DNA from 4 places in the Alistipes sp. i18-0019-D1 genome. Region 3 is predicted to be linked to each of the others. Evidence: riboswitches for the same ligand, from Rfam matches in the RefSeq annotation. Region 3 holds a riboswitch; each other region holds the start of a gene.

Region 1 (6,987 bases), 480 kb from region 3:
CGGTAATCGACTTTGACAAATACACCCTTATTATCGGACAGCATTGGATGGGGCATCCCGGATACTCTTTCGAGAAGCAGGCCGTCGATACCGAATCCGATAAGATGACATTGAATTTGGTGTATAAGCAACTGAAGGGTGGGACTCCGGCGATTATGACTATTTTTTATTTCTGGGGACTATACGACAAACTTCCCGAAAAAACGCTTACTGTCAACAAAATCATAATTTAGATATTCTTATATCATGAAAAAGCTGCTTTCTCTTATCATTGCAGTCCGGTATGGCGGTCCACATCTTCCGGGGTATATCTGGCATTGATTCCGTAAGGGGCCTCTTACTAAATCGATATTGGTGATCCGTACAATTTGGAGTGCGGAAACACATCCGGAACGTTTCGATCAAAGGCCGACCAGCATGTGTTCGAGCCAGATCACCGCGATGCCCGCCAGGTAGCCGGACAGGGCCAGCAGCGAGATGCGTTTGAGATACCAGCCGAAGTTGATCTTTTCGAGTCCCATCGCCACGACGCCGGCCGCCGAGCCGATGATCAGCAGGCTGCCGCCCACGCCGGCGCAGTAGGTCAGCAGATGCCAGAACAGCCCGTCCGCCACGAAACTCTGTGCGAAAGCCGGGTCGGCGCTCGCTGCCGCCGCCGCGGCGTCCGCCACCGGGTACATGCCCATGCAGGCCGCAACCAGCGGTACGTTGTCCACCACCGACGAGAGGATGCCGATGGCGCCCGCGATGGTGAATGCCTCGTGGACGGTCTTGTCCAGCCAGTCGGCCATGTCGGTCAGCACGCCGCCGGTCTGTAGCGCGCCCACGGCCATCAGGATGCCGAGGAAAAAGAGGATTGTCGGCATGTCGATGTGTTTCAGAACCTTCGACACGCGCGGCTGGATCGACTCCTCCATGTTGCGGATGCTGCGTTTGCGGTCGTAGATGATTTCGGTCAGAATCCACATGAATCCCAGCGACACCATCATGCCCATGTAGGGCGGCAGTCCGGTGAGGCTCTTGAACACCGGCACGAACAGCAGGCTCACGACGCCCACGATCAGGATGAAGAGCCGCAGGCGCGGGCCGATGCACTCGGGGCATCCCGATGCCAGGGCTTTGGCGCTGACCGCGGCGGCGGGACGGTCGGCGACGTAGCGGCTGGCGATGGCCGTGGGGATCACGACCGACACGAGGCACGGCAGGAAGAGGTTGGCGATCAGGTTGGCGGCCGTGACGTTGCCGCGCATCCACAGCATGATGGTCGTCACGTCGCCGATGGGCGACCAGGCGCCGCCGCTGTTGGCGGCGATGACGATCACGCTGGCGAAGATCCAGCGCTCCTTCTTGTTGGCGATCAGCCGCCGCAGCAGCATGACCATGATGATCGTGGTGGTCATGTTGTCCAGCGCGGCCGACATGAAGAAGGTGATGATCGCCAGCAGCCACATCAGTTTGCGCTTGTTGCGCGTGGTGATGTGGTCGGTGATGACGTTGAAACCGCCGTAGCTGTCGATCAGGTCCACGATGGTCATGGCCCCGATCAGGAAGACCAGGATTTCGCACGTGTCGCCCAGCTGATCCACCAGCTCGTGCTGGATATGCGGGTCGTTGCCCATGAGGCTGAACACGGTCCAGATCGCTCCGGCCATCAGCAGGGCGACGGCCGATTTGTCGATCTTGGTTTTGTGCTCCAGCGCGATGAACAGGTAGCCCACCACGAAGAGCAGAATCATTGTCGGAATCATATCGTTTGCATTTATTTACAAGGTAACGGAAGCAAATATACGAAAAAGTCGGAACGCCGCAAAACTGAACAGCCTATACGGTCGGGCAAGGCGTCCCGGCTCATAATAAGTGGCGTCACGACTCCCAATAGATGGAAAATCCGGCGGAGCGCCCGGTTTTGTCCCTGCCATTTTTGCATCCGGGATTGGTTTTTGCGATTTTTTGTTTATCTTTGCACTCGCTTTCGAGCGAATGTTTGAGCTGTGGTGTAATGGTAACACAGCAGATTTTGGTTCTGTCGTTCTGGGTTCGAATCCCGGCAGCTCAACACGAAAAGGCGGTCATGCGACCGCCTTTTTCGTTGAACCGGAGCTTCTGCCGGCAATTCTTCCGGACCCTCCCCCGGGAAAGAAAGGCTTTTTCGGGCGAGCGCCGCGGCGGCATTCCGGGTTCGCTATTTCCCGGCGGCTTTTCCGGTTTTCCCGCGCATGCGGCCGGCGGCGGTCGTTGCGGCCGCTTCGGCCCTGTCCGCGCCGGAAACGGCGCTTTGGGGGTGTTTTTCCTCCACTTGGGCGGCGGCGTCCGGCGCGCATTGCGTCGCTTCGTCCAGTTTCCCGGCGAAGAGCGCCAGCGTCTCTGCGGCTTCATCGGCCGCGGGGCCGGTCTGCCTGTCGTGTTTTTGTTCTTTCATACGAACGTTCGTTTAGCGGATCTTGCGGTGTGAGATGAGCGCGGCGATCCACAGCAGAATGACCGAGCCGATGACGGCCGTCGCCAGGCTGCCCAGCGTGCCGACGGGAACCCATCCGAAAAGCGAGAAGAGCCAGCCGCCCAGCACGCCGCCGATGAGTCCGACGATCAGGTTGACGAGGAGTCCCGAACCCCCGCCTTTGACGATCAGGTTGGCGATCCATCCGGCGGCCAGTCCGATCAGCAGATACCATAGAAAATACATAGTCTTGCGTTTTAGAACGCTTTTCGGAGCGCAAAATCCGTACCCAACCCGGCCGGAGCTTTTTATAAAGCCTTTTTCAGCGCTTTTGCCAGCTGATCGGGACACGACGTGCCCCGTCCGCGGCAGTCGATGCCCTCGAGCCGGGCGACGGCTTCCGCGGCCGTCATCCCGCGCACGAGCGCCGCAATGCCCTGCTGGTTGCCGTGGCAGCCGCCCGTGAAGGAGACGCTGCGGACGACGCCGTCTTCGAGTTCGACGTCGATCTGCCGGGAGCAGGTTCCTTGGCAGACGTGTGCTATTTTCTGTGTCATGGAGTTACGGTTTTCCGGTTTGCGGGGGCGAAGATACGAAATTCGGGACCTTTCACAAAATGTTGAAAACTTCCCGCTCCGGAATTTTGAAAGTCGGGGAATAATGGAGACTTTTGTGACCCGCAAAGGTATCCTTCGTCCCGCCGGGGCGGAGGATAAGAGGGAATCGGGTGCGAATCCCGGACAGTTCCCGCTGCTGTATGCGCTTTATGCCGCAGGCGAATCGTCGAGCCACTGTCCCGCGGGGGACGGGAAGGCCGCCTGCGGGTCGGTGCGAGTCAGAAGACCTGCCTTTGCGCATGCAATGTCGGCCCTGCGGGGGAACGGGGCCTGTTGTGAAACGCATATACTCATATTACAATGGATTACACGCAGATTTCCATCATCAAACGTGATGGTAAAACCGAACCTTTCTCCCTGGAGAAAATCGTCCGCGCCATCACGAAGGCCTTCCGTGCGGGCGGCATAACGGACGAGGAGCAGGCCGTCGCACAGATCGCCTCCGACGTGGCGGCAGCGATTACGAAGGCCGAGATTTCGGTCGAGGAGATTCAGGACATGGTCGAGGAGCGGCTGATGAAACGCAACCCCTCGATCGCCAAACGCTATATCATCTACCGCGAGTGGCGCAACGTCGAGCGTGACCGCCGTTCGTCGATCAAGGGCGTCATGGACGGCATCGTGACCGTCGAGAAGAACGACATCAACCTCTCGAACGCCAACATGTCGTCGCACACGCCCGCCGGGCAGATGATGACCTTCGCTTCGGAGATCACGAAGGACTACGCCCTGAAATACCTCGTCGGCGTGCGTCACGGCCGCGCCCACCGCGACGGGGACATCCACATTCACGACCTGGACTACTATCCCACCAAGACCACGACCTGCATCCAGTACGACCTGGGCGACATCTACGAGCGGGGATTCTCGACGAAGAACGGCTCGGTGCGCACGCCGCAGTCGGTCCAGAGCTACGCCACGCTGGCCACGATCGTCTTCCAGACCAACCAGAACGAGCAGCACGGCGGGCAGTCGATCCCGGCCTTCGACCATTTCATGGCCCCGGGCGTGCTGAAGACCTTCCGCAAGCACCTGACCGACATGACGTTGTTCCTGTGCCAGGTGACCGGCGCGCGCGTGCTCGAACGCGCGGAGCTGAAGGCGCTGGTCGCCGAGCATGTGCCGACCATCGAACCCTGCGAAGCGGCGGTGGGCCGGCTGTTCGCCGCTCTGCGCCAGTCGGGCGTGGAGGTCGCCGACGAGGACATCCGCCGCATCTGGCGGCAGGCCTACGACACGACGCGCCGGGAGACCCATCAGGCGATGGAGGGATTCATCCACAATCTCAATACGATGCACTCGCGCGGCGGCAACCAGGTGGTGTTCAGTTCGGTGAACTACGGCACGGACTTCTCGCCCGAGGGCCGCATGGTCATCCGCGAACTGCTTTCCGCCACGGTCGAGGGGCTGGGGCACGGCGAAGTGCCGGTCTTCCCGATCCAGATTTTCAAGGTCAAGGAGGGCGTTTCGTGGTCTGCGGAGGACTATGCCGCTGCCGTGAAGGATTTCGACAGGGCGCTGGCCGGGGAGATCGCGTTCAAGGCTCCGAACTTCGACCTGCTGATCGAGGCGTGCCGCACCACGTCGGTGGCGCTGTTCCCCAACTTCATGTTCCTCGACGCGCCGTTCAACCGCCACGAGAAGTGGCGCATCGACGATCCCGACCGCTTCCGCTACGAGGTGGCGACGATGGGCTGCCGCACGCGCGTTTTCGAGAACCTGCACGGCGAAAAGTCGTCGTGGGGGCGCGGCAACCTCTCTTTCACGTCGATGAACCTGCCGCGGCTGGCCATCGAGGCGATGCGCGAGGCCGGAGACATGATTCCCGACGGCAACAAGCACGCGATCCGTAAGGAGGCGCGCGAAATCTTCCTCGAATCGGTGCGCAAGACCGCCACGATGATGGCCGAACAGCTCTACGAACGCTACTGCTTCCAGCGCACGGCCCTCGCGCGGCAGTTCCCGTTCATGATGTCGAACGACGTCTGGAAGGGCGGCGGCCGGTTGCAGCCCAACGACGAGGTGGGCGACGTGCTCCGCCACGGCACGCTGGGCATCGGATTCATCGGCGGCCACAACGCGATGGTGGCGATCTACGGCGAGGGGCACGCCGTCTCGAAAGAGGCGTGGCAGACGCTCTACGACGCCGTGACGGTGATGAACCGCGTGGTCGAGGAGTACAAGGCCAAATACGGGCTGAACTATTCGGTGCTGGCGACCCCGGCCGAGGGGTTGAGCGGGCGCTTCACGCGCATGGACCGCAAGCGCTACGGGGAGATTCCGGGCGTCACCGACCGCGACTACTATGTCAACTCGTTCCACGTCGACGTGCGCGAGCCGGTCTCCATCGTCGAGAAAATCCGCCTCGAAGCGCCGTTCCACGCCATCACGCGCGGCGGGCACATCACCTATGTCGAACTCGACGGCGAGGCGAAGAAAAATCCCGTGGCGATCCTCAAGATCGTGAAGGTGATGCAGGACGAGGGGATCGGCTACGGCTCGATCAACCATCCGATCGACACCTGCCGCAAGTGCGGCCACCGCGGGGTGATCTATTCGAAATGCCCTGTCTGCGGTTCGGACGACATCCTGCGCATGCGCCGCATCACGGGTTACCTGACGGGCAGCCTCGAATCGTGGAACTCGGCCAAGCAGGCTGAAGAGCGCGACCGGGTAAAACATAGATAATCCGTTTCTGGCAATTATGTCTGTCATTTTGCTTCCTGCCCTCGCTTCTTCACGGCCTCCGGCCGTGTTTACAAGTGTGACCCACCCCCAAACCCCCGCCTTGGCGGGGGCTTTTCGCAAGTGCAATCCGCGCCGGGAACGGCGTGTGCCGCGGACCCTGACGGATCTATCTAAATCCCAAAACATCTCCGCTCGAAATTTACGTCTAACCCTATTTTGCTGATGGAATCACTCCGCATCCTGGCCATCTATCCCGAAACCATCTCCGACGGTTACGGGCTGCGCTATGCGATCTATTTCGCGGGGTGCGCGCACCGTTGTCCCGGCTGCCACAACCCCGAAAGCCACGATCCCCGGCGGGGCGAGCCGCTGACCGGGGAGCGTGCCGAAGCCATCTGTGCCGCGATCGCCGCGAATCCGATTCTCGACGGCGTGACGCTCAGCGGCGGCGATCCGCTGCTGCGGCCCGAAGCCATGGCCGCCTTCCTGCGGCTGGTGAAGGAGCGCACGGGACAGAACGTCTGGTGCTATACGGGTTATACGCTTGAGGAATGTCTCGCCGACCCGGCCCGGCGGGAGTGTCTGCGGTGGATCGACACGCTGGTCGACGGCCGCTATGTCGAGGCGCTGCGCGATCTGTCGCTCGATTTCCGGGGAAGTTCCAACCAGCGGATCATCGACGTCGGGGCTTTGCACCTGTTCGGATAGACGCATGAAAAAAAGAGCCGCAAATCCTTGCAGCTCTTTTTTATACGCGGGTTATCTCTACTGACGCTGGAGGTCCGAATTGTCGGCCACGACCATATTCTTGTCGATGCGCAGCGTCACGTTGCCGTCGACCTCGATCAGCAGGGTAGTCTCCTTGATCTCCTTCACCACGCCGTAGATGCCCCCGGCGGTGATGACTTTGTCGCCTTTTTTCAGACCGTTGCGGAACTCCTGCATCTGCTTGCGGCGCTTGGCCTCGGGACGCCACATGAACAACCAGAGAACCAGCACCATGAGTCCGATCATGATGATGAAACTGTACTGCTGCATGAATCCCGGTTGAGGCTCTATGGGGGCCGTTTGAAGAAAATTAATCATAATTGTATTCGTTTTAAGTGTTTATTTCAGTAAACAAAGCAAAGGTACGAAAAAGAAAGAACAAAGCCAAAACCGGACTGGACTCGGTTCGGCAAAACGGTCCGACTCCTAAAAGGGGCGTTACGCCCCCAAAGATACGAATAAGCGAGGGCAAAAGCA
Region 2 (6,987 bases), 1.6 Mb from region 3:
CTCATCAGATAGGGCGTAAGGCGTCCGGTGAGGGTGATGTCGTTGCTCGACATGGTGTAGCGTTCGCTGTAATAGCAGAACTGGTAGAGCAGGCCCCAGCTTCGCCAGGAGAGCCTTCCGGTCGCCGTGGCCGAATATTCCGGCTCGTAGGGCAGCTGTTTGCCGACCGACTGGTCGGCCGGGGACATCGGCTCCCCTTCGTTGACCGACGGCGCCCATGAGAACGTGCCGTCGAGGCTGATTTTCAGCTCTCTGGTGAGCGCAGCGGCCAGGTCGGCCCGGATTTCCACGCCATAGGCGTGGACCTTTTTGATGTTCACCGGCGAGAAGAATCCCTTTGCCGTCGGCAGCCACAGAATCCAGTCGTCGATGTGCTGGTCGTACCACGACGCCGACCCCGAGAGCGTGTACGAGCCGTCCTTTCCCACGGCGAACGACAGTCCGGCTTCGTAAGCGATGCCCTTTTCGCTGTTCAGCCCGGGATTGCCGCCCGGCAGGAAGTAGAGGTCGTTGAGCGTCGGAAAACGGTAGTTGCGCGAGACGGAAGCTTTCGCCACGACGCTGCCGCGCCTGGAGAGCAGGCAGTCGGCGAAGAAGGCCGGGATGACCGGCGACCAGGACGTTCCGTACATGACTTCGCGCAGGACGACCGACATTCCCAGCCGTTCCGTGGGGCGCCATTTGGCCGACAGGGAGCCGTCGAGTTCGATGCGGCCCTTGTCATAGCCGACGACGGCTTTGTCGCCCTGCTGGCGGATGATGTTCTTGTCGGCGCTTTCGACCAAGTGCTGGTGTGCGGAAACATTGGCCGTAAAGAGCCATTTCTCTCCGACGGTATATTCTCCCTCCGCCTGTCCGTAAAGGGTATTGATCCTGCTCCGCGAACGGGTCATGACTTCCAGAATGCCGTTGCCCTTGTCGCGCCGGTAGTCGTAGGCCATCCAGGTGTGGATATATCCCGCTTTTGCCGCGACTTTCCAGTCCCGCCGCAGATGATCCCACGAGAGGACGCTGCGCAGGGTGTGCTCGCGCTGGCGGTTTTCGAACTGCGTGTCGTCGGCGTAATCGGTCGTCAGCAGGGGCAGCTCCCGGTTGGAATTGATGTACCAGGCGTTCAGTCCGAAGCGGTCGCCGCGTCCGGTGTTGTAGTAGACCTCCTGCAGGACGTGCACGTCGTCGAACGCGCCGCTCTTGTTGCGCTCGGTGGGATAGTACGACCCGACGATGTTCATCTCCTCGTCGTAGATGTTCTCCTTCTTGTCGCGGTTGCGGTATTTGTAGTCGTTGGCCGAGGACTGGCAGACGGCGCGGGTCGATACCTGCCAGCGCTCGTCGCCCCACCCGAGACGCAGGAACTCGTCGAAGGTCCTGAACATGCCGATGCCCTGGATATATTGCAGTCCGAATCCGTCGGCCGCGGCCGGCGTGGTCGCGAGTTTCACCAGTCCGCCCAGTCCGCCGCCCGTTTCGCTGACCGACGAGGTTCCGTGCAGCAGCGAGGCGTCGTCGATGAAATAGGAGGGGATCATCGAAAAGTCCGTCATGCCCAGCATCGGGTTGTTGATGCGCATGCCGTTCCACGTCACCTGCGTGTGCGACGGGCCTGTGCCGCGGAACGATACCGTCGAGAGGGTTGCGCGGCCGTACTGCTTGACGAAAACCGGCGCGTTGAACGTCAGTGCGTCGGCAATCGAGAGGGCGATGTTCTCCTTGAGGACCGCCGAGTCGAATTTCGTCTCCTCGATGCCGATGCTTTTCATCGGGCGCCGGCCCCAGACCGGAACTTCGCGGATGGCGATGGCGCCTTTACCGCGCCACTCCCCCGCGCCGGCGTTCTGCGGGTTTTCCGGCGGTGCGGACGGCAGCGGTTGGCCCTGCGCCCGCAGCAGCGCCGGGAACAGCAAAATCCAAAGAAACAAGGCGGTTGTTTTCATGCTCTCCCGTTATTTCCAGCAAAACGCTCCGGGCGCGATGCCCACGTAAAATTCGTCGACAGGCTCGCCCTTGGCCGTATAGCGGCAGACGATTCCCTGCTGCTGGTAGTCGACGGCGTCGGCGACGTACACGTCGCCGTTGGCCGGATCGACCGTCAGTCCGTAATATTTGGTCTCCCTGTATTCGAGGAACGGGCGCACCGGAAGCTGCTCTCCGGCGACGGGCATGCGCCAGACGTCGTCGTTGATCCAGTAGAGCGTGTCGCGCGTGCCGTTGAGCTGCACCTCCGACGGGGTGTCCCCCTTCCGGAACCGGAACTGCTTTTCCACGGAGAACGTTTCGGGGTCGATGCGGTACAGCGAGGGGGCTTCATATCCGTAGGGGCTGCCCTCGTAGCCGCCGTCGGTGATGGTCCACAGCTTGTTGTTCCGGTCCATCACCAGCGACGTGGGCTGGATGCCGACGGTCAGCTGACCGACGACCCGGTCCGTCTCGGTGTCGATTTTGAGGATGCGGTTCTGGTACGACCAGCAGTTCACGAAGACGTATTTGCCGTACTGCACCATCTGCTCCGTGGAGCCGGATTCCGCCGTCATGTCCGGGCATTCGATATGTCCCGTGATTTCGTAACGTTTGGGGTTGACGATGAAGATGCGGTTGTCCCAGATCTGCGTGACGTAGGCCTTTTCATCCGAAACGAAATGGATGTACCGCGGCGAGGTGAGGTTGGTGATGCGTCCCACCTCGCGGAAGGTGTCGGGGTCGATGGCGAACACGACGTGCGAGTTGTTCGCCACGACCCATCCCACGCCGTTGTGCAGGACCATCGACTGCGCCACGTCGCCCAGCTTGAAGGCGTTGGCCCGGTAGAAAACTTCGTTTTCGACGGTTTTCGTTTCCGGATCGTAATACGACAGCGTGGCGTTTCCGTACTGGAACATGCCCTCGTTGACGATGAACAGACCTCGTTCCGTCGCCGAGAAATCCTCCGTGCGGCCGTAGTCCCACTTCATGCAGCCGCCCAGGGCGGAGAGGCACAAGGCCGCTGTCAGAATCTGTCGTAGGAATCGTTTCATGCGTCGGGAGCGGGAGTGAGGCTATCGGTTGAGGTTCTCGTCGACGGCCATTCCGGCGACTTCGGTCGAGAGTTCGCCCAGTCCTCCGGCGCTGCCGTTGACGGCGCTCTGCACCTTGATGAAGTCGATGTAGCGCAATCCGGCCGGCTGTCCGTCGGGTGTCATGGCGTTGGCGATCTTGAAATAGGTCTTCCCGGTCTTACCCGAAGAATCCAGGTTGTCGCTGCCCGCGTTGTCGACATACCCCCATTCGAACGAGTTGTTCGACCAGTCTCCGCCGGGGTCCTGCGTGGTGTTTTGCCGCAGGCCCGTGCCGTAATAGGTATGGGACTCCTCTTCGAGCCACAGGGGGTAGTAGTAGTCCTGCGGGTGGAACTGCTCCAGGTAGGCTACCTGCCCGCTCCGGTTCAGGTTGTCGGTCCATTTCACCCCCTGTCGGGGGCCGCCGGGCCTGTAATAGGTTACCGCATACTCCTGGGTGGTCCATTCGTTGCCCGTCTCGCTGCCCCGGAGTTCGTACCATTCGTCGTCGGGTTTGCCGTTGCCGTTGACGTCCTGCATCACCCACACGACGCCCGGCTCGTTGCTGCCTTCGAACTGGTTGCCGGGGATCGAAAAGTCGTATCCGCCCTTGTTCTCCACACTGTGGTCGAAGGCGAGGATCACGTAGCCGCCGAAGTTGCCCAGCGAGACGAACTCTCCCTTTTTCAAGCGGTTTTCGGCGTAGAGGCGGGCCTCCTCGAAGGTTTTCTGGCCGGTATATCCGGCCATGTCCTTTTCGTTGACGAACTGTCCGGGCGCAGGCAGGAATTCGAGTACCCGGTCCGCCGCGGGCTGTCCCGTCGTCGTGATGACGCGCTCCGATTCGCGTTCGTAGCAGGTCACCCGGAGCGTTTCCTCGGTGATTCGCTTCGACGACGCGCGCGTGATATGGCGCGAGAGGGGCGCGAGAGGGCTTTCGTCCGTGTCCGTCACCCGGAAGGTGACCTCGTATTCGCCCTCCTTCTCCGGCGTGAAGGCGAACATGCGGTCGGTTGCGCCCTCCTGCAATGTGCCGTCCACGTACCACGTATATTCCGGTCCGACGGCGTCGGCCACCTGCGGCCGCAGGAACAGCGTCCGCCCGAGCGATACGCTCCGCACCAGCGGGTCGGCGGAGTAGGAAGAGGGGATGAACGCGATGCGGACCGGTATGACGTCCACGACGTGCACGGCGAGCGTTTTCTCGGCCGTGCCGTCCTCGTTGGCGGCCGTCAGCCGCAGGGTGCAGTCTCCCGGCCGGGTACGCATGAAGATGTAGTCCTTTTGGGTGGAGACCGGGACGGACGAGTCGTCCAGATACCATTCGTAACGGGCGTTTTCGCCGTTCTGCACCTCCGGTGCGAACGTGTATTCCCGTCCCGTGAGCACGTATAGCCCCGTCGGCGGCACGATGAGCGAGATGATGGGAGGAGCGAGCCGGTTCACGTCGATACGCGCCTCCTTCTCGTCGTATCCCGCCCGGTTTTCGACCCGCAGGGTCACGTAGACGCGGCCCTCCTCGCTGAACGCGTGTTCGAACACGCGCTCCGTGGAAACGACCTCGTCGTCGATCGTCCAGCTGTATGCGGCATCCCCTTCGTTTTCCACGGTCGGCGTGATCGTCACCGTATGACCGATCTTGGCCGCGTAAACGCCAGTTTCGCTGTCGAGCGTGATCCGGGGTTTGCTGTCCGGCAGCGTGATCTCTCCGTCCTTGTTGCAGGCTGCGGCAGCCAGCAATACCGAAAGCAGAACCGGTATCGCCGTCCGTCCGGCGTGACTGAAAAAACAGCTCATATCCTCTTCGTTTAAATCGTTCAACCAATCTTTGCGGATCTCCGAAAGATCCGCATTCGTGCCGGGCGCACGGCATGCGTCCGGCCGGAATTTCGCAGTAACCTGATTTTACATTCGGGGATATGCCTGGAACCGTTTTTCCGGCCGATCACGATCCATTTCCCCCTGGATTGTAAAACCATTGCAGCGGCAGGTCTTCTGACTCGTTCCGGCCCCGGCGCCTTCCCGGTCGCGTGAAAACCAGTGGCAAGAGATTGTCGGGGTCTGATGTGCCGCTTCGGCGGCAGGAACTTACAGCAGAGGGAACTGTTGCCGATTTTCACGGCATTCCCTTTTAATCGCCCGGGGCCGGGGGCCTCGTTCGGCGAACCATTGCACGGCAAAGGTATGGAAAAAAGATGAAAAAGAAGACGCGGCGGCCGAATTTTATGCCGAAGGTCCCGCCGCCCGGGATTCATTTCCGGGCGTTTCCGGGGGCGTAACAGCCCGCCGGACGGGCGGCGGACGCCTGCCCCCCCCCTGGCGCCTGAAAACGAAAAAGTCTTACTTGTCAACGACAAATAAGACTTTTTGCAGTGGATGGCGTGCTTTCTCCCCTTTCTCACGCCTCCTGGAGCTGAATCCGAGATTTGAACTCGGGACCCCTTCATTACGAGTGAAGTGCTCTACCGCTGAGCTAATTCAGCCTTTCGGGAACGCCGAGGTTCCCTTTGGGACTGCAAATATCTGAAAAATATTTTTTTCTCGCAACAATTTTGCGAAAATTCTCGCTTTTCTTGCTATATTCGCGCTAAAACTGACCCGAAGCTATTTTGCGATGATTACTTTTCTGGTGTGCCTGGCGTTGCTGGTGGCCGCATATTTCACCTATGGGCGCTATCTGGAACGGCTCGTCGGCATCGACCCGGCGGTCCCGACGCCCTGCAGCCGCCTTTACGACGGCGTGGACTACGTGCCCCTGCCCCGGTGGCGCATTTTCCTGATCCAACTGCTCAACATTGCGGGGCTCGGTCCGATTTTCGGTGCCGTGCTCGGTGCGGCCTACGGTCCGGTCGCGTTTCTGTGGATCACTTTCGGTGGTATCTTTATGGGTGCGGCCCATGATTTTATCGCCGGGGTCATTTCCCTGCGCCACGACGGCGCGAGCCTTCCCGAGACGGCCGGGGTCTACCTCGGCGGCGGCATGAAGTTCGTCATGCGGCTCTTTTCCGCCGGGCTGATGATCCTCGTGGGGGCGGTGTTCCTCTCGCAGCCCGCCTCGCTCATCGCCAACCGCCTCGACGTTCCGGCGCTCGAAGGCATCGCCTTCGGCGGTTTCTCGTGGCTGCTGCTGATTGTGCTGGGCGTGATTCTCGTCTACTACATCGCCGCCACGCTGCTGCCCGTCGACAAGATCATCGGCCGCATCTACCCGGTCTTCGGCTTCGCGCTGCTGTTCATGGCCGTCGGCATCCTCGTCGTGCTGCTTTTCAGCGGCGAATACGCCATTCCGGAATTCACCTCCTTCGAAAACTGTATCGCCGATGCGAAGGACTTCCCGATCGTCCCGATGCTCTTCACGACCATTGCCTGCGGCGCCATTTCGGGCTTCCACGCCACGCAGTCGCCGCTGATGGCCCGTTGCATGCGCAACGAGCGCGAAAGCCGCTCGGTCTTCTACGGCGCGATGATTTCCGAATCTATCATCGCCCTCGTCTGGGCTGCCGTCGCCATGGCCTTCTGGGGCGATGTCGCGGGGCTGAACGCTGCCATCGCCGAATACGGGGGGCAGGCGGCCGTGATGATCGACGTGATCGCCAACAAGACGCTGGGTCCCGTGCTGGCCGTCTTCGTCATCTTCGGCGTGGTGGCCTGCGCCATCACTTCGGGGGATACGGCCTTCCGCTCCGCACGACTGATCGTCGCCGACTTCATGGGCATCGAACAGCGTACGCTGCGCAAACGCATCTATATCTGTATTCCGCTCTTCGCACTGGGTCTGCTGATCATCTTCGGACTGCCTTTCCAGGCCATGTGGAGCTATTTCGCGTGGATGAACCAGACCCTCGCGGCAGTGACGCTCTGGATGATCGTCGCCTACCTCCGCCACCGGGGGCGCAACGTGTGGGTGGGACTGATCCCGGCCCTCGTCATGACTTACGTCTGCGCCAGCTATATT
Region 3 (6,987 bases):
CTTCGTTCAGGTCGATGCGGTCGCCGATATAGTCCGCGGCCGGCGACGGGAATCCCGCCGGAATGCCCTCGCTGACGTAGGGCAGCGGTTCGACGGTTGTCGTCATGAGACCGTATATATCGAAATGCGTATTCATCGGGCATAATTAAGGCGCAGGGGCATACGAGGGTGTCGGCACGCAATGCAGTCGGGCATCGTGTCGTCGTTTCGACAAATAGTTAAGCGGGGCTTTTGCCGGCTCTACCGGCTGTGTAGTGTGAAATTGCGTCGTTTCCTCGGTACTCCCTGCGGAGTTCGTTCGCAATACAAACGAAAATATCGTGCCTTTGTTGCATCGGCAAACGTAGTCCGAAATCCCGGATACTGGACGCCGAGGGCGTCATGTCCCCGGAAGTGAAGAACATGGTGCAGGACTTCAAATACCAGATCTTTCTCAACCCGCGGCTGAAAAACACCGCCGGGCATATCCTCCTCTCTTTTTCACCCAAGGGCGCTCCGCGCATGACCGACGCCCCGATGACGCAGATCGCAAAGGAGTACATGCAGAAGATGGGCATCACCGATACGCAATATCTTTTGGTGCGCCATCTCGACCGGCCCCATCCGCTCTGCCACCTGGTCTACAACAAGGTCGGAAATGACGGACAGACCATTTCGGACAAGAATATCAAGCTCCGCAACGCCGAGGTCTGCCAGGAGCTGACCGGGAAATACGGGCTGTATCCAGCGCCGGGAAAGACGACGTGCGGAGGGAGCGGCTATGCGAACCGGACAAGGCCAGATACGCAATCTACGATGCAATCAAACTGGACGGCAAATTATGGGAACAGGGTATCGGCATCCGCTATAAATATTGCGGAAATACTGACCTGAAACAAGGTGTTCTGTTCTCGAAAAACGGCTTCGAGTTCTCCGGTTCGAAGATCTGACAAACATTGTCAGTAAGGTTTTCGAGGATTTAATGTCGAGCGTGTAGGTGTGTCGATGCTCCTGCACGGGTAATGTATTTTCCTGCAAGGCGCATTCATCTACCGAATTTCAGAAAACAATCGGCTGTTGGCCGTGAACGACCTGAAATACCGTTATGTAAAGATGTGCGGGGGAATCGGAGAAAAGAAACTGACGGAATTGGAAGCAATATTCCGCGAAGACAAGCGCAAGGCCGTCCGCAATACGATTCGTAATCGGGTCGAACGGTATGAAACAGGCGTGAAACTTCGAGCCGATCAGTTGGAGCAGGCGACTATCAAGGAGCGCAAAGCGTATGAGCTACTCCAAGATGCAGGGCAATTGAGAAAAAAGTAATTATTCTTAAAAATCTCAAATTGGATAAGCATGATTCATAACTGTAAAATGCCCAAAATACAGGATTGCATTTTTTTGTATCGAAGATACCGAATTAAAAAATATTTGTATATTTGCCGTCGCAAAGGTTTCCGAATCGCCGATTGCGCGATGAGGAATGAAAAGGGAATGCAGTGAGAATCTGCGACAATACCCGTTGCTGTGAGTTCCTGCCCCGGACATGGGGCGCAAAAGGTTTTACAATCTTTGCCACTGGCCGCAAGGCTGGGAAGGCGTAAAACCGGAACAAGTCAGAAGACCTGCCGATGCCTTTATAAGATTTGCAACCTGCGGGTGTACGGGTGAAAATCAAAACTGCGATTTCCCCTGCATCCGGCATTCCGGTCTAATACGAGGCTTCCGACAGCCTTGCCAAGGTGTAAATCCGTTTTGAATTTCTGTTGTGCCGTATCCCGAAAGGATACGGTTGATTTTTTATTTGTCAAACTTAAAATACAACAGGAATGAAAAAACTATTTACCCTTTTGGCAATCGCCCTGTTCGGCGTTGCGATGTGGAGCTGCTCGTATGACGACGACGATTTGTGGAAGGCGGTCGATGACCTCGATTCGCGCATGGAAGCTATGGAGCAGGCCATGAAGAGTGCTAACACCGATATCGATGCACTCCAAAAACTGGTCGATGCTTTACAAAAGAATGTAACTGTGACCTCCGTCATCAAAAATAATGACGGATACACAATTACATTCTCCAATGGTGAAACCGCCACGATCACCAACGGAAAAAATGGAATTGATGCTCCCGCTGTCTCGGTGAAAAAAGATGGCGACGGCCTTTATTACTGGACGCTCGATGGCGATTTCATACTGGTCGACGGCGAAAAGATCAAGGCGCAGGGTGAGGACGGCGCCCCCGGACAGAATGCCGTGTCCCCGAAATTGCGTATCAATACCGAAACCAAGGAGTGGGAAATGTCGATCGACAATGGTACTACATGGACTTCGATGGGTGTCAGGGCTGAAGGAACGGATGGCGATTCGATGTTCGAGTCGGTGGATACGGTCTCGAACCCCGGTATGGCGGTCTTTACGCTTGTCGACGGCGGAAAACTCGAAATTCCCATGCAAGGTGCGTTGAATCTCGCGATTTCCGCAAAGAGAGGCATATTCGTTTACGATGAGACGCAGACCTTTACGATCGAGAGCAAGGGTGTCGAACGGATGACATGGACTAAACCCGACGGATGGAAAGTTTCGGTCGAAGGCAATGTACTGACGGTTGTAGCGCCGGCCAAAGCGAACAGCTATGCAGAAACGGAGGGTGTGATCGCCTTGATCGGAATGGCCGGGAATTTCTCGTGCATGGCAGAACTGACAGTAAGTGCGGCGGATACGCATAGCTATACAATTACCTTCGAGGGTAGCGACTGGGCCAAATGGGTCGCCTGCAACTATAACCCCGGAAAATATTCAACGACACAATTAGGGAGTCCAGACGATTATGCCTGGGTCGATGAAACCACGCAGCTCACTACTGGCCGTCCTACCGGCTTCATGAACGGATGGGGCTATCCTTGGTTCGTATGCTCCTATAATTCCAATTCGCTGGATCAGAGTAAATATGGCAGTTATTTATACGATCTGTATGTGTACAATCCCGACGGAGTAGAGGATAGTATGACAGGCGGAGGCCGCAATGGTTCCGATAATTTCCTGACGACATTCGGCTATTTGGATTTTGACTTTCCTTACGGTGATGGACGTCCCATTCTCGAATTTGCCGACAATAAAGCACGGACGATCCGAAGTCTGTACGTCAATTCGACCTGCTATTTCTACTCGGTTGCCACCTCCGGCAACGGACTGTCGCCCGAACTGACCAAAGACGTAACCTTCTACGCTACGGGGTTCGATGCCGACGGCAACGAAATCAAAACCATTACGATGATTTTCGCTACGCCCGAGGCCATCACGAAAACATGGACGAAATGGGATCTTTCCGAACTGGGGCCGATCGTTTCGCTTCGGCTGAACCAGGCTGGCGGCGCCGATAACGGTTACGGTTACTCGCTGCCTGCCTATTATGCAGTGGATGACATTACCGTCGAGTGGTAGCGTCGCTGCTGCGTCATCGACTGGCAGAAATGGAATCTTTCCGAACCCGGAAAAGTCAGTCGCATCGAATTCAACGTCACAGGCGACAGCGATAACGGTTATGGGTTCAGCCAGCCGGCATATTTTGCGTGGGACGATCTGGCGGTGAGGTTCGAATAACCGGCCCTCATTTGCGACAACACCCGGAGTGCCGGGGTAAGAAAATCCCGGCACTCCTTAATTAACAAGCGCTATCACGAAGTGAAAAGAATATCGGTAATTTCAGTACTGTACATCTTTCTCGCCTTCGGCACTACCAATGCTCAAGAGGCCGAAAAAGGTCAAATCCCGGATTCGGTCCGGGTTTTGGCCATTGACGAGGTGACGGTGCTCGGAAAGCAGAACAAGGCGATTGTCCCGGCACAGATCCTCTCCGGCGAGAAGCTGCAAAGGCTCAACTCACACTCCGTATCGGATGCGTTGCGCTATTTTTCCGGTGTGCAGATAAAGGATTACGGAGGTATCGGGGGATTGAAAACCGTCAACATCCGTAGTATGGGCAGCCAGCACGTGGGGGTATTCTACGACGGCATACAGATCGGCAATGCCCAGAACGGGACGGTGGACCTCGGTAAATTTTCGCTCGACAACATGGAATTGGTATCCGTTTATAACGGCCAGAAAAGCGACATATTCCAGTCCGCACGCGACTTCGCCTCGGCGAGTGCGGTATATATGGTGACGCGCAGACCTGCTTTCGAGAGCGGGCGCAGAAACCGTTTCAATGTGAAACTCAAAGGCGGTTCCTTCGACCTTATCAACGCTTCCGCCCTTTGGGAGCACCGAATCAGCGAAAACCTTTCGTCGTCGGCCAATATCGAATACCTGAACACATCGGGCAAATACAAATTTCGCTACCATAAGGACGGCGGCTATGACACCACCGAAGTCAGGCGCAACGGGGATGTCTGGTTTTTTCGCGCCGAGGCTGCTCTTTTCGGCAAGGTAAAGCGCGGAGAATGGCAGGCGAAAGGATATTTCTACAACTCCGAGCGGGGCTATCCCGGTGCAGCCGTAAAAAAGGATTACGGTATTTCATTGCTGAACGAAGACCGGCAGAAAGACCGTAATTTTTTCTTTCAGGGCTCCTTAAGGCAAGAGGTGACGGATTTCTACAGCTATAAAATCCAAGCCAAATACGCCAACGACTATATGAATTACGTCATGCCGCCCGAAAGTACCGTACAACCGATGGATAATCACTATTGGCAGCAGGAGGTCTATGTTACGGCAGCCAATCTGTTCGCTTTCACCCCGTGGTGGACAGCGAATTTGTCCGCGGATTTCCAATGGAACAAACTCGATGCGGACGGCACCGATATGTTCAATGCGCATTTCATCGAACCGAGGCGTTATACGTTGCTGGGAGCCATAGCCACATCGGTCAACCTCAAACGATTCAGCATGCAGGCAAGCCTGCTTTACACATATGTACATGACCGGAGCGCTCGGAGGATGGAAACCGCGCCTGATAAAAACATATTCTCTCCCACGGTAGTCGCATCGTACCGTCCGTTTGAAAAGATCGGTCTCGATATAAGAGCCTTTTATAAAGAGATATTCCGGATGCCGACCTTCAACGACCTCTATTATGTGCAATTGGGTAACCGGCTTCTGAGGCCGGAATACGCCACCCAATACAATGTGGGAGTTGTCTACTCCAAACAATTCGGCAAAGGAGTGCTGTCGTCGCTCAATCTTACGGTGGATGCCTATTACAACGAGGTAAAAGACAAGATAATCGCCACCCCGACCTCCAACCAGCTCGTCTGGACGATGGTCAACCTCGGGTATGTGGAGATACGCGGCGTGGATGTGACGTTCAATCCCTGTTTCAATATAGGCGGCGTGGCATTGGACGCCCGGTTGAGTTATACCTATCAGAAGGCGCAGGACTTCACCAAGGAGAAGGATGAAGGTTGGGAGGAAACCGTTATGGACGGATACGGCGACCAGATACCCTACATTCCGTGGCACAGCGGCTCCGCGATTCTCAACGCCTCCTATCGAAAGTGGGATTTCAATTACAGTTTTATCTACACGGGCGAGCGGTATATGCTCGGGAACAATACTCCGGCCAATTACATCCAGCCGTGGTACACGCACGACATGTCGCTGTCGCGGAATTTTCCATTCAAACACGCTCAGCTTCGTATCACCGCGGAGGTGAATAACATTTTCAACCAGCAATACGAAGTGGTTAAATGGTATCCCATGCCGGGAACCAATTTCAAGATTATTCTAAGTCTTACATTATGATGAAAGGGTTTTATTTAAAATGGCTTGCAGTCTCCATCGGCGTTCTCACACTTGCGGCTTCCTGCCGCAAGGATGACCCGGTGTTGCCCTCCGAGCCGACCTTGGTGAATCCGTGGGAACAGGTTACTGGCGATATATACGGATTTTTCCTGCTCAACGAAGGCAATATGGGTACGAATCAGGCTTCGCTCGACTATTATGACTATGAGACAGGCGTCTACACGCGAAATATTTACGGCGAACGCAACCCGTATGAAGTAAAAGACCTCGGCGACGTGGGAAACGACATTCAAATCTACGGCGACAAACTCTGGGCGGTTATCAATTGTTCCAATTATGTCGAGGTGATGGATGTCAATACGGCCAAACATATCACCAAAATAGCTATCCCCAATTGCCGTTACCTAGCATTCAAAGGCAAATACGCCTATGTGAGCGCCTACGCAGGTCCCGTGCAGATAGCTCCGGACGCCCGGATCGGGTATGTAGCAAAAATCGATACGGCCAGTCTTCAGGTCGTCGATGAGTGCATCGTAGGTTATCAGCCCGAAGAGATGGCCATCGTGGGCGATAAACTCTATGTCGCCAATTCCGGCGGTTACCGTGTTCCGAATTACGACCGTACCGTGTCGGTTATCGACCTGAAAACTTTTACGGAAGAGAAAAAAATAGACGTCGCTATCAACCTTCACCGGATACAGCCGGACAATTACGGCAACCTGTATGTTTCTTCCCGCGGAGACTATTATGAAATCCCTTCCAAAACATTCATAATCGACACCTCGACGGACGAGGTTGCATACGAGTTCGAAGACCTGCCCAACACACATATGACCCTATGTCGGGATTCGCTGTTCCTGTACAGTACCGAATGGAGTTATATAACGAACGATTGGACGGTATCCTACGCCATCGTAAACACGCGCACACGGGAGATCGTTACGCGCAACTTTATCAAAGACGGCACAGAAAAGCGGATCCAGACACCTTATGGAATTGCCGTCAACCCGAACACCGGAGAGTTTCTGGTTACCGACGCCAAAGACTACGTCCGAGCCGGAACCCTGCACTGCTTCGGGCCGGACGGCATACGAAAATGGTCGATAAGCACGGGGAACATCCCGGCACATATCGTATTCACCCGTAAAAAATTACAACCGCTGGAAGAGTAACTTAACACACTTGAATATGAAAAAAAATTACACGCGAATCGTTTTACTGCTTCTGTCGGCGTTACTTCCGGTCGGATTTCTTGCCGGGTGCAGCGACG
Region 4 (6,987 bases), 160 kb from region 3:
GGGGCGCGTGCAGCTTCCCTCGGGACAATGGATGCACGTTCCGACGTAGGCGAACGACCGTCCGCCGTATTGCCCTTCCATCTCCAGCAGCAGCCGTTCGAGCCGCTGTCGTTCGGGAAGGATCAGGCGTCCCGCTTCGGAGGCCGGGAGACCCGGCTCTTCGGGCGTGATCCTGGTGGCGACGAGCAGGGCCGTGCCGTAGCGCGTGACGTACTCCCCTGCGTCGAACCCGAACGGCGGGCATCCCCAGCTGCGGCCGTAGTTGCCGCACTCCCGGCAGTAGCCGCCCACCCGTTCGGCGTCGCGGAAGCGGGCGACGTAGTCGGCGGCGGGCAATTCCGCCGTGAAATCCGCGGCGGTGTATCGAAACGAATGATCCATACGGCAAAGTTATGAAAAAACCGCCCATTCCGGGCGGTTTTCGCGATATTTGCCGTGGGAGCCGGCCGTAAACCGTTGCATGGCAGACAACGCTGAACTAATCTCTGGATTTCCGGCTCCCACCGGCAAAATGGCGTCGCGTCACGGCTTGCGCCGGAACAGCTCCGTGATGTCCTCCATCGTCCCGTCCTGTCCGACCCGATAGAGCCGCTGGTTGGTCGCCGGTGCCGTCAGCGGACCCAGCGCCTCGACCCATCCGCCCAGCTTGACGTAGTCGAACGCCGCGGACTCGAAACCCTCCGGCAACTCTTCCCGGCCCGAGTACCACGCCGTGTGCAGCACCGGATAGGTTTTCCGCACTGTCTTTGCCAGCCGGGCGATCTTGTGCGGCTCGGCGTCGCCGCCCATGAATGCGACGCAGGTCACCGAACGTCCGTAGCAGGCCAGCAGGGCCAGCAGCTCCGCGTCGTCGAGTACGCGCCCCTCGTCCGTCTGCAAGTGCGGGCTGTGGCATCCCGGGCAGCGGTTGGGACAGCCCGTGATATTGAACGCCAGCGTCGTTTCGCCGGGAATCTCGGCGAACACGATGTCGAAATTGTGATACCGCACCATCCTACTCCGCCTTGGCGTAATAGCGGCGCGCCGCCTCCTGCTGGCGCGCCGCCGAGAAGTTCGAGACGCGTTTCATGTAGCCGATCACGCGCGTCAGGTAGTCCACGTCGTCCGAGTGGCACGAGGGACACTCCTTCAGGTAGCGTTTGTCGATGTGGCCGCACTTGTTGCACACCGTGTTGGGGATGTTGAACGTGAAGTAGTTGCACCCTTCGGCAGCCGCCACGCGCAGCAGGTGGCGGTATTGCTCCTTCGAGAGGTGCTCTTCGAGGTTCATGTGCAGGGCCGAGCCGCCCGTGAGGCGGTCGATGTAGCGGCGTCCGTGGAGGCGGAACTTGTCGATGACGTTCAGCGACTCGTCCTCCACGACGTAGAAATAGGAGTTGTAACAGTCGCGCGGCACGGCATACCCGTCCTCGCGGTCCCACTTGGCGTGCTTCACGCCGACGTTTTCGGCCGGGATCATCTCGCAGTTGAACATCACCTCCTTCGAGCGGTATTTCTTGTTGTAGCGCTCGACCAGCCCCAATACCCCCTGCACGAATGCGGCGTAGTCGTCGTTGTCGTCGATGCGGATACCCAGAAATTCCGCGGCCTCGACCAGCCCATTGACGCCGATGGTCAGATACTGGCGCGAAAGGTTGATGTACCCCGCGTCGAAGAGCGGCAGCATGCCCTTGGCCTTTAGTTCCTTGAGATTCTCGTTGTAGGCTATCTGCACCTTGTGCATCAGGTCCACGACCTCCTCCAGATGGGTGAGGTAGTGCATGCCGTTCTTCACGGCGTGCTGGATGCAGCGGTTCAAGTTGATCGTCAGCACGCTTTTCGATCCCGTCGAGACGCCTCCCGCGCCCAGCGTGTAGCTGAACCCGTTGTCCTGAATTTCGTTCCGCAGGCGGCAGCACGACGACAGCGAGTCGGCGTTGTCGCTGATGTAGGTGAAGAACGAGTGCCCCGCGGCGTACATTTCGGCCGTGAAGTCGCCCCACTCGCGGTCCATCGCGTCGCCGTCCTTCGTAAGCAGCGCCATCGTCTCGACGGGGAAGGTCAGCACGGTTTTCGTGCGTTCGCGGTTGAACCACGTCATGAACCGCTTTTGCAGCCACGACAGCGACTCCCACCGGGGCTTCGAGCCGTCCGGAAAGACGAACTCCCCGAAGAGCGATTCGAAATAGTAGCGGTCGTAATAGGCGACGTTCCAGAACACGGCCTGGAAATTGCGTGCCCCGGTGGGCTGGTTGATCGAGTAGACGATCTGCTCGAAGCAGTCGGTGATCATCTTGTCGATCGTGCGCCGTTTCTTCGAGAGGTCGACCACTTCGTCGGCGCGCGTGTAGTAATCCTCGCCGTACTCCTGCTCGATGAAGTAATTCATGTACATCAGGAATTCGGGCGTCGCGCAGGCCCCCGAGAGCATCGACGAGACGATGAAGACCATGTTGACGAATCCCCCGCAGAACGACTTGAGGTTGGTCGGGCGCGTCGAGTTGCCGCCCACCGACAGCGTGCCGCCCAGCAGCCACGGGTACATCGTGATCGAGGCGCAGTAGTTGGCCATCGACGTTTCGTCGTTCTTGTAGATGAAGTGGTTGTTCAGCAGGCGCAGGTATTTGTCCGACAGCTCCTTGCCGTACATCTCCTTGATGCGGTCGGTCAGCAGGCGGCGGTTCAGGCGGATGAAGTTCTGCTTGGGCAGCTCGCCGATCAGCGTGGCGATGTTCTTGTTCTCGACGTTGGCGTTGGCGTCGTATTTCGACCCCGTCGCGGGGTTCTTCGCGTCGCAGTAGTTGATGAGGAATTCGAGTTTTTCGCGGTCCTCGCGGTCTTCGGTGTGCTTCTGGCGGTAGAGCATGTAGCTCTTGGCCACGGCGAAGTAGCGTTCGGCCATCAGGGCCACCTCGACCTGGTTTTGGATCTCCTCGACCGACATGCCGTCCGAGACGCGGACGCGGCTCAATACCGACGTGAGGTCGTCGTCCGTGGCGTAGCCGCCCACCGAGAGGAATGCCTTGCTGATCGCGCGTTTGATCTTTTCGACCGAAAAGGCGGCGCGTTTGCCGTCGCGCTTGACGATGTAAATTTCCGAAATACCCATATCTATCCCATATTTGTTTGTGTTCCGGCACTGTGCGGGGTTACGTTCCCTCCTGCGCGGCAGCCGCGGGAAAGGTCGTTCCTTCCTTGAAAAACGTATCGGTGTAAAAATGGTCCGGGTATCGCCCTAAATCCCGAAGGCGGATACCTTTTCCGGCAAGGCAGGTCTTCTGACTCGCTCCTCCCGCACGCCTTCCCGGTTTTCACCAGTGGCTCAAAGAGTGTGCGGAACGCAACGGAGCTTACAGCTACGGGAATAGTCCCTGATTTTCACAGGAGTTCCCTTTTGATCCCGGGCCGGCAGCCGCCGGCGGAGAACCTTGCACGGAAACAAATATAGGGATAGTTTCCGGCAAAGGGAATACCCGCCGGGGCTTTTAATGAACATTTTGTGAACAAACACGCGTTCCGGCTCCTGTCCGGCTGGGTGGCGCAGCAGGCGGGAAAACCGCCCGTCGTGGTATCGTTGTTGCGGCGGACCGGGGAACGATTAAATCTGAAAGCTATGGGAAAACTTGAAATCCGGAACGACCGCACGGTCCTTTCCACCGAAAACAACGGCTATGCGGGCAGCGAACGCGACGAGAACCTGATCGAGGAGGACCTGGTGGACACGGAAATCCCGGTCGACGACCGGATTCCGGACGGGATCGACGAAATCGTCGAGGACGACCGTCCCGTCTACGACGAGGAGGGCTACCGGCACGATCCGGGCGAGTGACCCCGCCCTGCCGGGGATAAAAAAAGGACATCCCCTCCTTTAGGGATGTCCTTGCTCCGGCCGGACCGGGATTGTCATTTGATTTTCAGTCCGGGAATCAGCGGCACGGCGTCGATCAGTTCCAGCGACTGCACCATGTCGAGCGTCCCCTGCTTGTATTTCTGAAAATGGGGCGTGCCGATATGGTGTCGGTAAGCGGCTTCGTCGGCGTATATCTCAAGAATCGTCACGATTTCGGGACGTTCCTTTTCCGTCACGGCATAGAGCGTCAGCACACCCGGTTCCAACCGCATCGAAGCCTCGATTTCCTCTTTCAGCAGGGCGTTGTACTCCGTCACGCGGGCCGGGTCGACCGTTATTTTCGACAGCCGGACCCTGTTTTGTTCCTGCGCGGGCGGGTTCGGTCTTCCCGGCACCGGAAGCGCCGCAACGAGCGCCAGCAGGGCGATCAGATACTTTCTCATGCCGCCGCTTCCGCTATTTGTCCAGGTCTGCCAGTTCGTACCGCCGGCTGCCGACGCCGATGGCTTCGGCGTGTTCGAGCGTGTGGATGCCGTGGCGCGATTCCATACGCTCGATCAGGTGTACCTTGCCCTCGTCGGGCGAGGCGTAGACCAGGTCGACGCACGCCTTGTCCAGCGCCACGGGGTCCAGCGAGGCGAGGATGCCGATGTCGCCCATGCGGGGCGGCTCGGGATGCGCGTCGCAGTCGCAGTCCACCGAGAGGTTGTTCATGACGTTGATGTAGAGGATCCGCTCGCCGCAATGGTCGGCGATGGCCTTGGCCGCTTCGGCCATCGACTCCAGGAAATCGTCCTGTGCGGGCAGACTGCTCCACAGTTTCTCGGTGTCCTCGGTCTTTCCGGCCGAGTGAATCCACGCTTTTCCGGCCGACGAGGCGATGCCGATGGAGATGTTCTTGATCGCGCCGCCGAATCCGCCCATCGCGTGCCCCTTGAAGTGGGACAGCACGACGACGAAATCGTACTGCGGGAAGTGTGAACCCACGATGTCGTACGTGAGGTGTTTGCCGCCCTCGACGGGCAGACGCACTTCGCCCTCGGCGTCCATGATGTCCACCGGGGCGATGGCCGTGAACCCGTGGTCGGCGGCGGCTTTCAGGTGGTCTTCGGTCTTGGCGCGTCCGCCGCCGTAGGCCGTGTTGCACTCGACGATCGTGCCCTTCACCGACTTCACCAGATCGCCGATCAGGGCCGGTTGCAGGAAATTGTTGCCTCCCGGCTCTCCGGTCGAGAGTTTCACGGCGACCTTCTTCCCTTCGGCCTTCCGGCCCAGGGCCTCGTAGACGGCTTTCATTCCCGCGGGCGAGATGTCGCGGGTCATGTAGACTTTGGCGGGAGCCGCCTCCGCCGCCTTTTTGTCGTTGCCCGACGCACAGCCGGAGCCTGCGGCCGCGAAATGCAAAACAAAGGAGATCATACAGATTTTTTTCATCATGACTATTTGCGTATTACGTACTTTATAAAGAGGTATCCGCCGAACACCTGCAACAGCATGCCGGGAATCCCGATCCGGAAATCCTGCACGGCGGCCGTGAAGCTGCCCGTCAAGGCCCATTCCCCGGCCGATCCGACGACCTGGTAGAACAGCACGACGGCGGCGAGCAGCGCCACCGACACACGGTTGAACCGCCGGGCGGCATACCCTGCGGCCCCGGCCAGCAGCACCGATTTCACGAGGATCGCCGGCAGCGCCGCGACGGTGGGCATCCCGAACAGCGCGGCGTTCACGAGCGGCGAAGCGAGGGCTGTCAGCAGTCCCGTGCGCCAGCCGTATTTGTAGGCGCCGACGAGCGTGAAGAAGTAGATCGGCAGCATCGTGGGGCCTCCCAGCTGCACGAGATGGCACAACTGCGGCAGGGCGATGTTGCCCGCCGCGAACAGGGCCGCCGCGAGGTATGTCCGCGTCTCCCGGTAGCCGGTCGAATAGATTGTTACAGATGTTGTTTTCATGGTTATTTCAATTAAAGGTTTAACTTCAGACCGCCGAAGACCGTCGCCCGGGGCATCGGGTATCCGGCATTGATTTCATAACGTTCGGCCAGCAGGTTTTCGCCCCGGACGAAGATCGTCAGCAAACGGCTTACGCGCAGCGACGCCCGCAGGTTCCAGAGCACGAATCCCGCTTCCCGGACTTCCGGATCGGGAGCCGCCGCCGTGTAAAGCCCCGCGACGTATTGCACGCCTGTCGACACCGACCAGCGGCCCTTTTCGAAATCGCCTCCGGCGTAGAGTTTGTGTTCGGGCGACGCCGGCACGGGATACTCCATCCGCAGCCAGCTGTAATTGGCATTGACGCTCCATCCCCCGCCGATGCGCCATGCGGCGTCGGCCTCCGCGCCCCAGTTTTCGATCCGGGCCTGGTTGAGCAGGATGTTGCGGCCGTCGGCCCTGCCGCGACGGATGATGTCCTCGCCCTTGATATAAAAGAGGTTGACGCCGTACGACACCCTTCCTCCGGCCAGCCGCTGGGTCCACGAAAGTTCGTAGTTCCACAGCCGCTCGGGCTTCAGGTCGGGATTCTTCACCCCGAACATGTAGAGTTCGCGGAGCACCGGGTTGCGGAAACCCTTGCTCACCATCGCCTTCAGCTCGCCGTCGCGCGCTGCCCGGAACGATACGCCCGCCTGCGGAACCCACTCCGTGCCGGTGCGGGTGTGGCGGTCGATACGCACCCCGGCGTCGATTGCGAGGCGTCCCAGCACCTGCCGGAAATCGGCATACCCGGCGATTTCGTCCTCCGTCTGGTCCACGATCGGCTCCTCGCGGCCGTCTGCCGTGAACCGGTTCCATGCCCGGCCCCCGAAGCGCTGCCAGTCGATGCCCGCCGTCAGGCGGCTGCCGCGCCACAGCCCGACGCTCTGATACCACGAGACGCCCAGCATCCGGTCCTTCGAGTTGAAACGGTAGTCGCGCGGCTCTTCGCCCGCGTCGTAGCCGTCGTTGATCCGGTGACGGCCCCAGTTGTAGAAGAACTTCAACGCACCCGAGGTCCGGTCGTAGCTGTTTTCCAGTGAGACGGATGCCATGCCGCGCGTGATGCGGGAATCGTTGTCGAAGACGGGCGCGGCGATCTCGCCCGGATTCGAGGCGTTGAAGTGTGTCAGGTTCACATCGGCGCAAGCGTTCCAGCGGCGGCTGATTTCGTAGCCCGCCTTG

The links. Region 3 has a riboswitch for cobalamin ahead of ACGHP5_RS14635 (PL29 family lyase N-terminal domain-containing protein). Riboswitches for the same ligand answer to the same signal wherever they lie in the genome.
Region 1: another riboswitch for cobalamin. It lies ahead of ACGHP5_RS00390 (anaerobic ribonucleoside triphosphate reductase); the one in region 3 lies ahead of ACGHP5_RS14635 (PL29 family lyase N-terminal domain-containing protein).
Region 2: another riboswitch for cobalamin. It lies ahead of ACGHP5_RS08040 (PKD-like domain-containing protein); the one in region 3 lies ahead of ACGHP5_RS14635 (PL29 family lyase N-terminal domain-containing protein).
Region 4: another riboswitch for cobalamin. It lies ahead of nrdD (anaerobic ribonucleoside-triphosphate reductase); the one in region 3 lies ahead of ACGHP5_RS14635 (PL29 family lyase N-terminal domain-containing protein).

Annotation. Positions count from the first base shown of each region.
Region 1 covers NZ_AP031424.1:98,278-105,264, reverse strand. The annotation lists gene ACGHP5_RS00420 (hypothetical protein) at 1-233, shown strand, start outside; gene nhaD (sodium:proton antiporter NhaD) at 402-1,748, opposite strand; tRNA gene ACGHP5_RS00410 (tRNA-Gln) at 1,986-2,056, shown strand; gene ACGHP5_RS00405 (hypothetical protein) at 2,183-2,419, opposite strand; gene ACGHP5_RS00400 (GlsB/YeaQ/YmgE family stress response membrane protein) at 2,432-2,683, opposite strand; gene ACGHP5_RS00395 (TIGR03905 family TSCPD domain-containing protein) at 2,746-2,994, opposite strand; cobalamin riboswitch at 3,104-3,304, shown strand; gene ACGHP5_RS00390 (anaerobic ribonucleoside triphosphate reductase) at 3,355-5,742, shown strand; gene nrdG (anaerobic ribonucleoside-triphosphate reductase activating protein) at 5,965-6,450, shown strand; gene yajC (preprotein translocase subunit YajC) at 6,508-6,828, opposite strand.
Region 2 covers NZ_AP031424.1:1,936,562-1,943,548, forward strand. The annotation lists gene ACGHP5_RS08030 (TonB-dependent receptor) at 1-1,934, opposite strand, end outside; gene ACGHP5_RS08035 (YncE family protein) at 1,944-3,011, opposite strand; gene ACGHP5_RS08040 (PKD-like domain-containing protein) at 3,033-4,829, opposite strand; cobalamin riboswitch at 5,000-5,218, opposite strand; tRNA gene ACGHP5_RS08045 (tRNA-Thr) at 5,441-5,515, opposite strand; gene ACGHP5_RS08050 (carbon starvation protein A) at 5,647-6,987, shown strand, end outside.
Region 3 covers NZ_AP031424.1:3,516,515-3,523,501, reverse strand. The annotation lists gene ACGHP5_RS14650 (S24 family peptidase) at 1-106, opposite strand, end outside; partial or broken gene ACGHP5_RS14645 (relaxase/mobilization nuclease domain-containing protein) at 382-926, shown strand; gene ACGHP5_RS14640 (hypothetical protein) at 1,063-1,305, shown strand; cobalamin riboswitch at 1,414-1,627, shown strand; gene ACGHP5_RS14635 (PL29 family lyase N-terminal domain-containing protein) at 1,809-3,419, shown strand; gene ACGHP5_RS14630 (DUF4465 domain-containing protein) at 3,435-3,578, shown strand; gene ACGHP5_RS14625 (TonB-dependent receptor) at 3,660-5,717, shown strand; gene ACGHP5_RS14620 (YncE family protein) at 5,714-6,889, shown strand; gene ACGHP5_RS14615 (PKD domain-containing protein) at 6,906-6,987, shown strand, end outside.
Region 4 covers NZ_AP031424.1:3,678,950-3,685,936, reverse strand. The annotation lists gene ACGHP5_RS15380 (DUF2284 domain-containing protein) at 1-381, opposite strand, end outside; gene nrdG (anaerobic ribonucleoside-triphosphate reductase activating protein) at 523-993, opposite strand; gene nrdD (anaerobic ribonucleoside-triphosphate reductase) at 995-3,088, opposite strand; cobalamin riboswitch at 3,230-3,425, opposite strand; gene ACGHP5_RS15365 (hypothetical protein) at 3,593-3,808, shown strand; gene ACGHP5_RS15360 (antibiotic biosynthesis monooxygenase) at 3,883-4,272, opposite strand; gene ACGHP5_RS15355 (DUF362 domain-containing protein) at 4,286-5,263, opposite strand; gene ACGHP5_RS15350 (ECF transporter S component) at 5,269-5,781, opposite strand; gene ACGHP5_RS15345 (TonB-dependent receptor) at 5,793-6,987, opposite strand, start outside.